Regions from separate parts of the Ectobacillus soli genome, predicted to be linked through region 2. Evidence: predicted binding sites of a transcription regulator. Region 2 holds the regulator's gene; each other region holds the start of a gene.
What was found. The regulator Rex, encoded in region 2, represses fermentation and respiration genes when NADH is low (regulators of the CRP and FNR family bind a similar motif). The targets are predictions, from matches to a motif close to TTGTGAAATATTTCACAA.

Region 1: the regulator Rex is predicted to act here: its motif matches at 1,310-1,327, upstream of ACAN53_RS08215 (FAD:protein FMN transferase).
Region 3: the regulator Rex is predicted to act here: its motif matches at 1,336-1,353, upstream of adhE (bifunctional acetaldehyde-CoA/alcohol dehydrogenase).

Annotation. Positions count from the first base shown of each region.
Region 1 covers NZ_JBGJZM010000001.1:1,579,706-1,582,992, forward strand. The annotation lists gene ACAN53_RS08205 (MATE family efflux transporter) at 1-644, shown strand, start outside; tRNA gene ACAN53_RS08210 (tRNA-Ala) at 947-1,019, shown strand; gene ACAN53_RS08215 (FAD:protein FMN transferase) at 1,510-2,454, shown strand; gene ACAN53_RS08220 (hypothetical protein) at 2,438-2,731, shown strand; gene ACAN53_RS08225 (hypothetical protein) at 2,715-3,203, shown strand; gene ACAN53_RS08230 (hypothetical protein) at 3,225-3,287, opposite strand, start outside.
Region 2 covers NZ_JBGJZM010000008.1:6,336-9,622, reverse strand. The annotation lists gene groES (co-chaperone GroES) at 1-135, opposite strand, end outside; gene ACAN53_RS17775 (CPBP family intramembrane glutamic endopeptidase) at 483-1,211, shown strand; gene ACAN53_RS17770 (YdiK family protein) at 1,214-1,408, shown strand; gene ACAN53_RS17765 (redox-sensing transcriptional repressor Rex) at 1,487-2,113, opposite strand; gene ACAN53_RS17760 (ABC-F family ATP-binding cassette domain-containing protein) at 2,331-3,287, shown strand, end outside.
Region 3 covers NZ_JBGJZM010000001.1:1,690,060-1,693,346, reverse strand. The annotation lists gene ACAN53_RS08805 (DUF6944 family repetitive protein) at 1-134, shown strand, start outside; gene ACAN53_RS08800 (YitT family protein) at 162-779, opposite strand; gene adhE (bifunctional acetaldehyde-CoA/alcohol dehydrogenase) at 1,501-3,287, shown strand, end outside.

The DNA.
Region 1 (3,287 bases), on a different contig from region 2:
TTGGCATTCCATCAGCTGGAGAAAATATATCCTATCAATTTTCCCAGTTGGTTATTACTGCTTTAGTTGCTACTTTTGGAGATGCTTCCCTTGCTGCAAGAATTTATATAACGAACATATCCATGTTTTGCTACTTATTCACGTTAGCAATTGCAGAAGGAACGCAACTGCTTGTTGCACGTTATGTTGGGGGAAGACAATATGAAAAAGCATTAAAACGAGGAGTACGAACCTTAAAAATAGCTATGGTTGCTTCTTTTCTCACTTCATTCGCTACCGCTCTTATCGGTACACCGATATTAAAATTATTTACTAGCGATTTAGCTATCCTTGCAGTCGGCCTTCCTGTATTATGGGCTGTCGCCTTTACAGAACCAGGAAGAGCTATGAATATCGTTTTAATGAGTTCATTAAAATCATCAGGTGATGTTCGTTTTCCAGTTGTAATTGGGATTTGTGCAATGTGGGGTATCGCTGTTTCTCTCAGCTACGTGCTAGGAGTTCAATTCGGACTCGGTTTACTAGGTGTTTGGATTGCGCAAGGTGTAGATGAATGGTTCCGAGGTTGCTTCGCTCTTAAACGATGGCTTGGCAAACCGTGGAGAAAACAAGTACACGTTCAAACTAATTTCATTGCAAAATAAAATGAAAGTAACCTTTGATTTAAAAAGTACATCTTGGTAACGTCGCCAATACAAAGAGGAGCTTAACTAGAAGATTGTTTATATAAAGCTAAAGAAAGCCTGAGCAAATATGAGGTTTGGCACGTAGTTGTTTTATGTTTCTTATATGATTTTATATTTGTCTTTGGAGTTTTTTCAAATTAACTGGCCATTTCTAGAAAGTAGTTTCACTTCTTACAAAAAAGTCATGATTCTTCTTTAATCATGACTTTTTTTTCATATCGTTCGATTGTATACTACGTAATAGAAATTTTTATTATTTCGGGGCATTAGCTCAGCTGGGAGAGCGCTACGCTGGCAGCGTCGAGGTCAGGGGTTCGAGCCCCCTATGCTCCATCTTTAAAACCCTTGTATTCCAAGGGTTTTTTATTATATTTTTGTTTGCGGCTTTCGACTTAAATAATACTTGGGGACGAAATTTATAAATTTCTACTTTTTACCCATGCATCTAGAATAATGTTTGATTAAATTTATACTACTACCCTTGATAACCGAACAAAAGAAAGAGCGTGTTTTTAAAAAAAAGATTGATCAAAACACGCTCTTCTATATTCAATTGAATCCATCCTTTATAGTAAGTTTGATCATCTCTGTGATCATTCTTCAATTAAAGCCCCCGTTACTTTAAGTAAAAATATTCACAAACTTGCTTTTACTATGAGGGTAGTCTTTTCTTGTTATCTTTTTTGAAGAGAAAGGTCATGTAAAGAATATGTAACATTCTATTAAGGCTTTATTAAAATATCATTGTTAGAATAGACGAGGAAATCAGCATCCTATCATTACTATACAAAAAAGACCGGAGAAAAGAGGAAAAGGGGAAACGATGACAACGAAGACACTTACATATCTCGCCATGAATACAACATTTGAACTCAGGTTGGATTCCAAACATGAAATTTCAACCGATTTTTTCACTAAGGTCATTTCGGAGACGGAACGTCTCGAACAAATCATGTCCCGTTTCCGGGAAACAAGCGAGCTGACATCCTTGAACCGCAATCCGAACCATTGGAATCACGTTTCCGAAACGATGTATGACGTTTTAAGGAAAACGGAAAAGAAATGGGCGGAGACGAATGGTGCTTTCGATCCAAGGGTTCTCGCATATTTGGATCGATTGGGTTACTCGGGTGCAGAAGTCGCACCCTCGTCTTCGAGCGAGGATGCGCTATTCGACTGGAAGGCTGATGGAAAAGTGAAATTCTCCGCTCCGGTCGACCTTGGCGGCATCGGGAAAGGCTATACGGCGGATTACTTATCCACCTTGATCGAACTGGAATGCAAAGATGAATTGACAGGGTATATCATAAACGCCGGCGGTGATATGATCGTTTGCGGAACGCAAGCAGATGGCAGCGCTTGGAATGTTGGAGTGGAAGATCCCATTCATGCTTCGAATGATTTGGCGATGGTTTTGAGCATATCCGGTGAAAAAACCGCCATTTGCACAAGTTCCACATGGAAAAGAAGATGGGAAAGTGAAAACCGAACCTTCCATCATTTGATCAATCCGTGGACGAAACTGCCGTATCAAGGGAACATGGTGAGTGTGACGTCATTTGCGAAAAGCTGCGTGAACGCGGAAGTTTATACAAAATCCTTGTTCATACAAGATGAGCAGAAAAACATACACTTGCCATACTTGCCTCACATTTCGATCAATGCCAACAAAGAGATTGTCTGTTCGAACGAAATCGTTTCAAATATTATTTGGACTTTTTCCGATTTTCATGGAAAGGAGAATGTTTTTCATGCCGTTAATGACTAAAAAACGTACCATTTTACTATTCTTTACGTTTGTTTTCTTTGTCAGCACTTACGTAACAGTACATTCCTATTTGAAAAACAATCATCCAACCACTTATCCAACTATTTCTAATGTTCAAATACAAAATCAAGCTGATTCTGTAGCAGGACAAATTCAAAAACTACAAAGCAATTTGGATGAAGCAACAAAAGCAAAGAATGCAATCGATAATCAATACTCCAACCTAGTTACTCAAAAAAATGCATTATTACAAAAAGAAGGTGGAACTAATAAATAAAGTATGGAAGAAATCTACCATTGGAATTCTATGTGCTGGTGGTTTATACGCAGGCGTCCTTTATAATGTCCAAGACCAAGTAAGTGCTGCCAATATTCAAAAAAATGCATATTTGCAAAAAATTCAAGAGCGAAACAATTTAAACACAAAATTAAATGACTATAATCAAAAATTATATCAATTACAGCTCACTTACACGCAAACGGTAAATGATACGAATGTGAAAAACCAACAAATAAATGCGCTTAATTCAGAAATCGCTCAAATACAAAACCAAATTGCTGCGATGTCAGTTCGTTCGTCTTCGACGACTTCAGCGAATACAAACAGTGGCACAAGTAGTAGTACAAGTTCTGTAACAACTCAGGGACCAACAGTAGGTAAGTCTTCATCTCCCGCTCCCGCTGTAACTCCAAAGCCAACGCCAACGCCGCCACCGCCTCCCGTACAATCGGTGACAAAGGCATCTTGAAAACAACAAAAATACCGCTATTTACACAGCGGTATTTTTGTGTTTTAACGGAACCGTCATTCTCTTTTTTGGCTCTTTCTTTAT
Region 2 (3,287 bases):
ACCTGTTCCAACTGCTACAATCTTGCCTTCTTGTGGCTTTTCTTTTGCAGAGTCTGGTAACACAATACCACTAGCAGTTTTTTCTTCTGCTTCAACAAGTTCAATTACTACGCGATCACCTAATGGCTTTAGCATGAAAATAACCTCCTCAATTCATATGTAAGTTTTCTATTTATTAGCACTCATCTCAATTGAGTGCTAACACACCTTTTATAATAATGAATCTCTATTTCTTTTGCAAGTATAAACCATAAATTTTCATAAATTTTCCCATATAATCCCATAAATAGTCGTCTCATACTGGAACAGTATACCCACTTCTTCTGAAAACATTCTTTCAGTAATTCTTATAAAATTGTATGATACAATAAAGTGAAACTTCGCTCGTTTGTTTGAAAAAGGACCACTTAGTTCTTTTCTCTCTTAAACGTGGATTTCCTTTTTTACGAATGTAAATTTATATAGAAAAGGAGACATGACAATTGAATACTAAATATTGGTGGATTATTATCACATATATTGTCATGCAAATTTCCAGTTTAGTTGGCGTTCCTCTTTTATTAAAAACTGGACTATACATTACTTATACTAGGAATATGCAAATTGAAATGGCTTCCGCGCACTGGGCAATTATTAGCTTTGTAGTCGCTCTCATTATCACCTTGCTGCTTCTTCGACATGATGATGATCCACTAGCTCGTGGTAAGATGGGACTTATGTACACGATTCTATGGATGTTTCTTGGTGTGTTTCTGGCTATGTTTGCTCAAGCAATTGCAGCAAACATCGAAATGCGTCTATTTGGTATTAACCCCGGCTCTGAGAATACACAAAGGCTCGTAGATATAGCTAAAGTTGCTCCTCTGTTCATATTAGTTACATCTATTTTCGGCCCGATTCTTGAAGAAATTGTGTTTCGAAAGATTTTCTTTGGTTCCCTTTATAAGCGTTTTAATTTTTTTGTTGCCGCCATTATAAGCTCGCTCATATTTGCAACGGTTCACTTCGATTTTAGTCATATCTTGATTTACACATCTATGGGTATTGTTTTTTCCTTTTTATACGTACATACGAAGCGGATTATAGTTCCCATTGTTGCACATGTTATGATGAATACAATCGTGATTTTGGTGAACCTTGGATTAAGCAACAATATGGATAAGATCATGCGACAAGCTGAAAATTTGCACACAATTATTGGAGGATTTTAAAAATGCGTAGAAATTCACCTATGCTTATGGCAACTCTATATTTAATACTAGGCGCTATTTTCACGTATTTGGCTATAACGAGCGTGGAAACTACGATATGGAATATTTACACACTCTTACTGATTTTTATGGCTACCTTTGATTTCGGTCTTGCCATTCGCCTCATTCTACTTAAATGGAAAGCAAGAAACCATTAAGCAACATAGGTAAAAAAATGGACCACAGTCTGGTCCATTTTTTCATACTTCGCATTTCTTATGTAAGTGAATTTCTTACTATTTCGGATAATGTTTCAGAAAATAAACGAGCGTTTGTAATTCAACTGATAAATCAATATGATGAATACGAATATGTTCTGGCACATTAATACGTGCTGGTGTGAAATTTAAGATTCCTTCTATGCCCGTCTGTGACAATCGATCTGTAACAGACTGTGCTACGGCTGCCGGTACTGTTAGTATTGCTACTTTTACATCCGCCATCCGTTGTTCCATTTCACTTAGATGATAAACTGGAACTTCTCCTATAAACTGTCCGACCTTCTTCTCATCTACATCAAAAGCCATTTCAATTTTTGTGTTATTATTTTTCATGAAATTATAGTGTAAGAAAGCGGTTCCTAAATTTCCAACGCCAATTAATGCTACTTGAATTAAATCATCTTGATCAAGAGTTTGGCTGAAAAATGATAATAAATAGTTTACATTGTAACCGTACCCTTTTTTGCCTAGTGCTCCAAAGTACGAAAAATCTCTGCGAATGGTAGCCGAATCAACTTTTACGGCTTCACTGAGCTCCGCTGAGGAAACACGTTGTTTTCCTGAAAGTGATAAATTTTTAATAAAACGATAATACAAGGGTAGTCGTTTCGCAGTTGCCTGCGGTATTTTAGGCTGTTCCATCATATCCCCCTCTCTTTCCGATTTCTGTTTACCCCATAGGGAAATTTGACCTTTATTAACAGAATGTACGTTGAAAGTTTATTGGTGTAAAGCTTTCCTTGTATAATAGAGAGAGACCATTGTCTCCTTATTAAACTATACACCATTTCTAATGATGTTGAAAAACATTAGTTTTTTATAAATATACAGTAGACTAACTAATTTGAGGTGAAACACGTTGATTTTATTACAGGTAAATGGATTGACAAAGCTTTTTGGGGCTGATGTCATTTTATCCAATATAAAACTAGAAGTACAATCCCGAGAACGCGTTGCACTCGTAGGGCGTAACGGTGCAGGTAAATCGACTTTACTACGAATTATTGCAGGTGAAATGTCGTATGAATCGGGTGACATTATTAAACCAAAAGACGTTACCATTGGTTACTTAGCACAAAATACCGGCTTAGAAACCTCATTAACGATTGGCGAAGAAATGCTCTCCGTATTTCGGGAACTGCAAGAAATGGAGCGGGACCTACGAAATATGGAGCAGGAAATGGGAAAAGAAGAAGTATTCAGTAATGAAACTCGTTATGAAAAGGTTCTAGCGGAGTACGATAGACTCCAACAATTATATAGTGATCAAGGTGGCTATCAATACGAAGCCGATATTCGCTCTGTTCTCAGTGGATTAGGGTTTCCCACCGAAACACACAAGATGCAAATTTCAATGCTAAGCGGTGGTCAGAAAACACGCCTTGCACTAGGGAAGCTGTTGCTTACAAAGCCTGATCTTCTCATTCTAGATGAACCAACCAATCATTTGGATATCGAAACCCTTACATGGCTAGAACAATATTTACAAAGTTATTCAGGTGCCATCCTCATCGTATCGCATGACCGATACTTTTTAGATCGCATCGTAACCCAAGTATATGAAATATCTAATACACAAAGCAAACGCTTTACCGGAAACTATAGTAAATATTTAGAGCAAAAGGCCGAGTGGTATGAGCAAGAAATGAAGCGCTACGAAAAGCAACAAGACGAGGTTGCAAAGCTACAAGACTTTGTACAGCGTAACATCGCAAGAGCGTCTACCACAAAACGTGCGCAAAGTCGGCGTAAACAATTAGAACGCATGGAGCTCATGACGCGGCCAGCTGATGATGAAAAATCCGCTTCCTTTCAT
Region 3 (3,287 bases), on a different contig from region 2:
TTGTGAAAGGAAGTTGGATTCAAGCGGTAGGTTCAATTATCGCTTTTCTAGGCGCAGCACGAAAGGGTATGAAACAACAGGAAATAGAAAAGAATTTCACTTTTCGTAAGGGACAGAAAAACACAGCGCAATGAATTTGCACTGTGTTTTTACTTACATCTTTATACATATGCTTTTGTAGCAGAATCTTTCTTATGAAATGCCATTACTAAATCCGTCATGTATGCACAAACAGCCACCGATAAAATCGTATAGGCAACATCTGTCCAGTTCATATACAATAATGACAATGCTAAAACGAGCCCGTCAAATAAAAAGTAAACTTTTCCTATCGATAGATGGGAAACTTTACTAAGCAATATGGATAATATATCGTCTCCTCCGGTAGCACCACCGTAACGTAAAATAAGGCCAAGACCAAATCCTACGAGAATCCCTCCTATAATTGCAGCAATAAATAAATGCTGAGATAGGTTGATGACAAACGGTGAATAGCGCTCCATAAGTGCATAGAAGACTGAAAAAGACGAAGCGCCAATAATTGTTTTAACAGCCAATCGCTTACCGATTAACCTTGATCCAAGTATGATTAAGGGAATATCGAGAGAAAGCGTTGTAATAGAAGGTGAGATATGGAAAAACTGTTTTATAAGTAATGCAATTCCAATAAATCCGCCTTCTGTTAGGTTATTTTGCACATGAATGTGATAAAAACCTGCTGATAACACAAATGAGCCAAAAACAATCATTCCTACTTCTCGCCAATTAATCCATTTCATTGTTATTCCTCTTCCGTAGTTAGTTTATTCGAAAACAATTGTTTTCAACTAACTACTCATATATAGAAAGGAGAAATCTCCTCTATGTGTAGTTAGTTGTTCACTAACTACGACGCTATATATAACAGAAGGAATAATTATATTCCAACATACTTTCGCCCACTTTCGTTTTTGCTAGTAGCTAACGACGAATAGCAAGCAGTAACGCTATGTGTAAGACAAATCTTGACGCTTCCAGATGCTCCTTCGAGCAGCCATGGTATCAAAATCCTTTCTTTATTAGATTTACCCGCAATAACGAGTGCCTTGACACTCACTTAATGAAATGAATGTCGTACCACCCACTAGAGAAACACCAAACCCAATTAGGCTTGAAGCGAGAGTTTCTAATGATATATGCTCCTTTTTTTATTTTATCACAGGTTTGAAATGATTGGAAAAAGATTGTGTTAGAATTACTGATTATTTACTTCATCCAAGAAAGATATATACCGAATAATTCACAAAATCGACATGCAATTTATCATAAATGTATCGTATAGTATTGATATAGATATTGTGAAATATTTCACAATTAACTAGTATAAAGTTAAACAACGAATTGGCAAACAATTGCAAGATTATTTTTTGTCTATTAGAGACGTTATATTCATTCATGCTATTGGGACGCATCATGTCACCGAGGGGCACCCAGAGGCCCTAACATAAGGAGGAAGTTCATATGGCTGTAGAAGAAAAAAAGGTAGAGCAGTTACAAGACACATCCACCATGATTGATGAACTCGTAGTAAAAGGTAACCGTGCTCTAGCACAATTTGAAATGTTTACGCAAGAACAAATTGATAAAATCGTGCATGAAATGGCACTTGCAGGTTTAGATCAGCATATGCCTTTGGCAAAGCTGGCACAGGAGGAAACTGGCAGAGGAATTTATGAAGACAAAATAATTAAGAATATATTTGCAACGGAATACATTTGGCATAGCATTAAAAATGATAAAACTGTCGGTGTCATTCATGAAGATCCGTACACGGGTATTACAGAAATTGCAGAACCTGTCGGCGTCATTGCAGGGGTAACACCAGTCACAAATCCAACTTCTACAACTTTATTTAAAGCAATCATTGCGATAAAGACACGAAATCCTATCATTTTCGCTTTTCATCCATCTGCACAAGGCTGTAGTGCAAAAGCAGCTTCCGTTTTATATGAAGCAGCAGTAAAAGCTGGTGCACCAGAGGATTGTATTCAATGGATTGAAAAGCCTTCCATCGATGGAACAAAGCTTCTAATGAATCATCCAGGCGTTGCACTCGTGTTAGCAACAGGCGGAGCAGGAATGGTGAAATCAGCATATAGTACTGGAAAACCAGCATTAGGAGTTGGCCCAGGAAATGTACCTTGTTATATTGAAAAAACAGCGAAAATCAAACGTGCCGTTAACGATGTTATTCTATCTAAATCGTTTGATAATGGTATGATTTGTGCCTCTGAACAGGCTGTTATTATAGATACGGAAATTTATGAAGAAGTAAAGAAAGAAATGATTGCAAATCAATGCTACTTTGTGAGTGATAAAGAAAAGCAGCTTCTTGAAAAACTAGTTATTCGCGAAGATACTTGTGCTGTAAACCCAGATATTGTTGGAAAATCACCAGAATGGATTGCAAAGCTTGCTGGATTTAAAGTTCCAGAAGATACAAAAATCCTAGTTGCTGAAATTGAAGGTGCTGGTGCAGAGTATCCACTTTCTCGTGAAAAATTAAGTCCAGTACTTGCTTGCATTCGTGTAAATAGTACAGAAGAAGGCTTTCATCAATGTGAAAATATGCTATATCTAGGTGGATTAGGCCACTCCGCTGTTATTCATAGCACGAACGAAGAGTTGCAAATACAGTTTGGACTTCGTATGAAGGCTTGCCGTATTATTGTGAATGCCCCGTCTTCTCAAGGCGGCATTGGCGATGTATATAATGGATTTATCCCTTCTTTAACACTAGGATGCGGATCTTACGGTAAAAACTCAGTATCTTCTAACGTAAGTGCTATTCATTTATTAAATATCAAACGTATTGGTACGCGTCAAAATAATATGCAATGGTTTAAACTACCGCCAAAGTTGTTTTTTGAAAAAAATGCAACACAATATTTAGCGAAAATGAAGAAAATTTCTCGTGCTTTCATTGTTACTGATCCTGGCATGGTGAAATTAAATTATGTAGATACAGTTGTTCATTATTTAAATCAAAATGCAAACAATGTTCAAATTGAAATTTTTTCTGATGTAGAACCAGATCCATCTGATGTTACGGTATACAAAGGTGCAGAAATGATGCGCTCTTTCCAGCCAGATGTTATTATCGCACTTGGCGGAGGATCTGCGATGGATGCAGCGAAAGGAATGTGGCTCTTCTATGAGCATCCAGATGTTCAGTTTCACGGCTTAAAGCAAAAGTTTTTAGATATTCGCAAACGTACCTTTAAATATCCTGAAATGGGTGAAAAAGC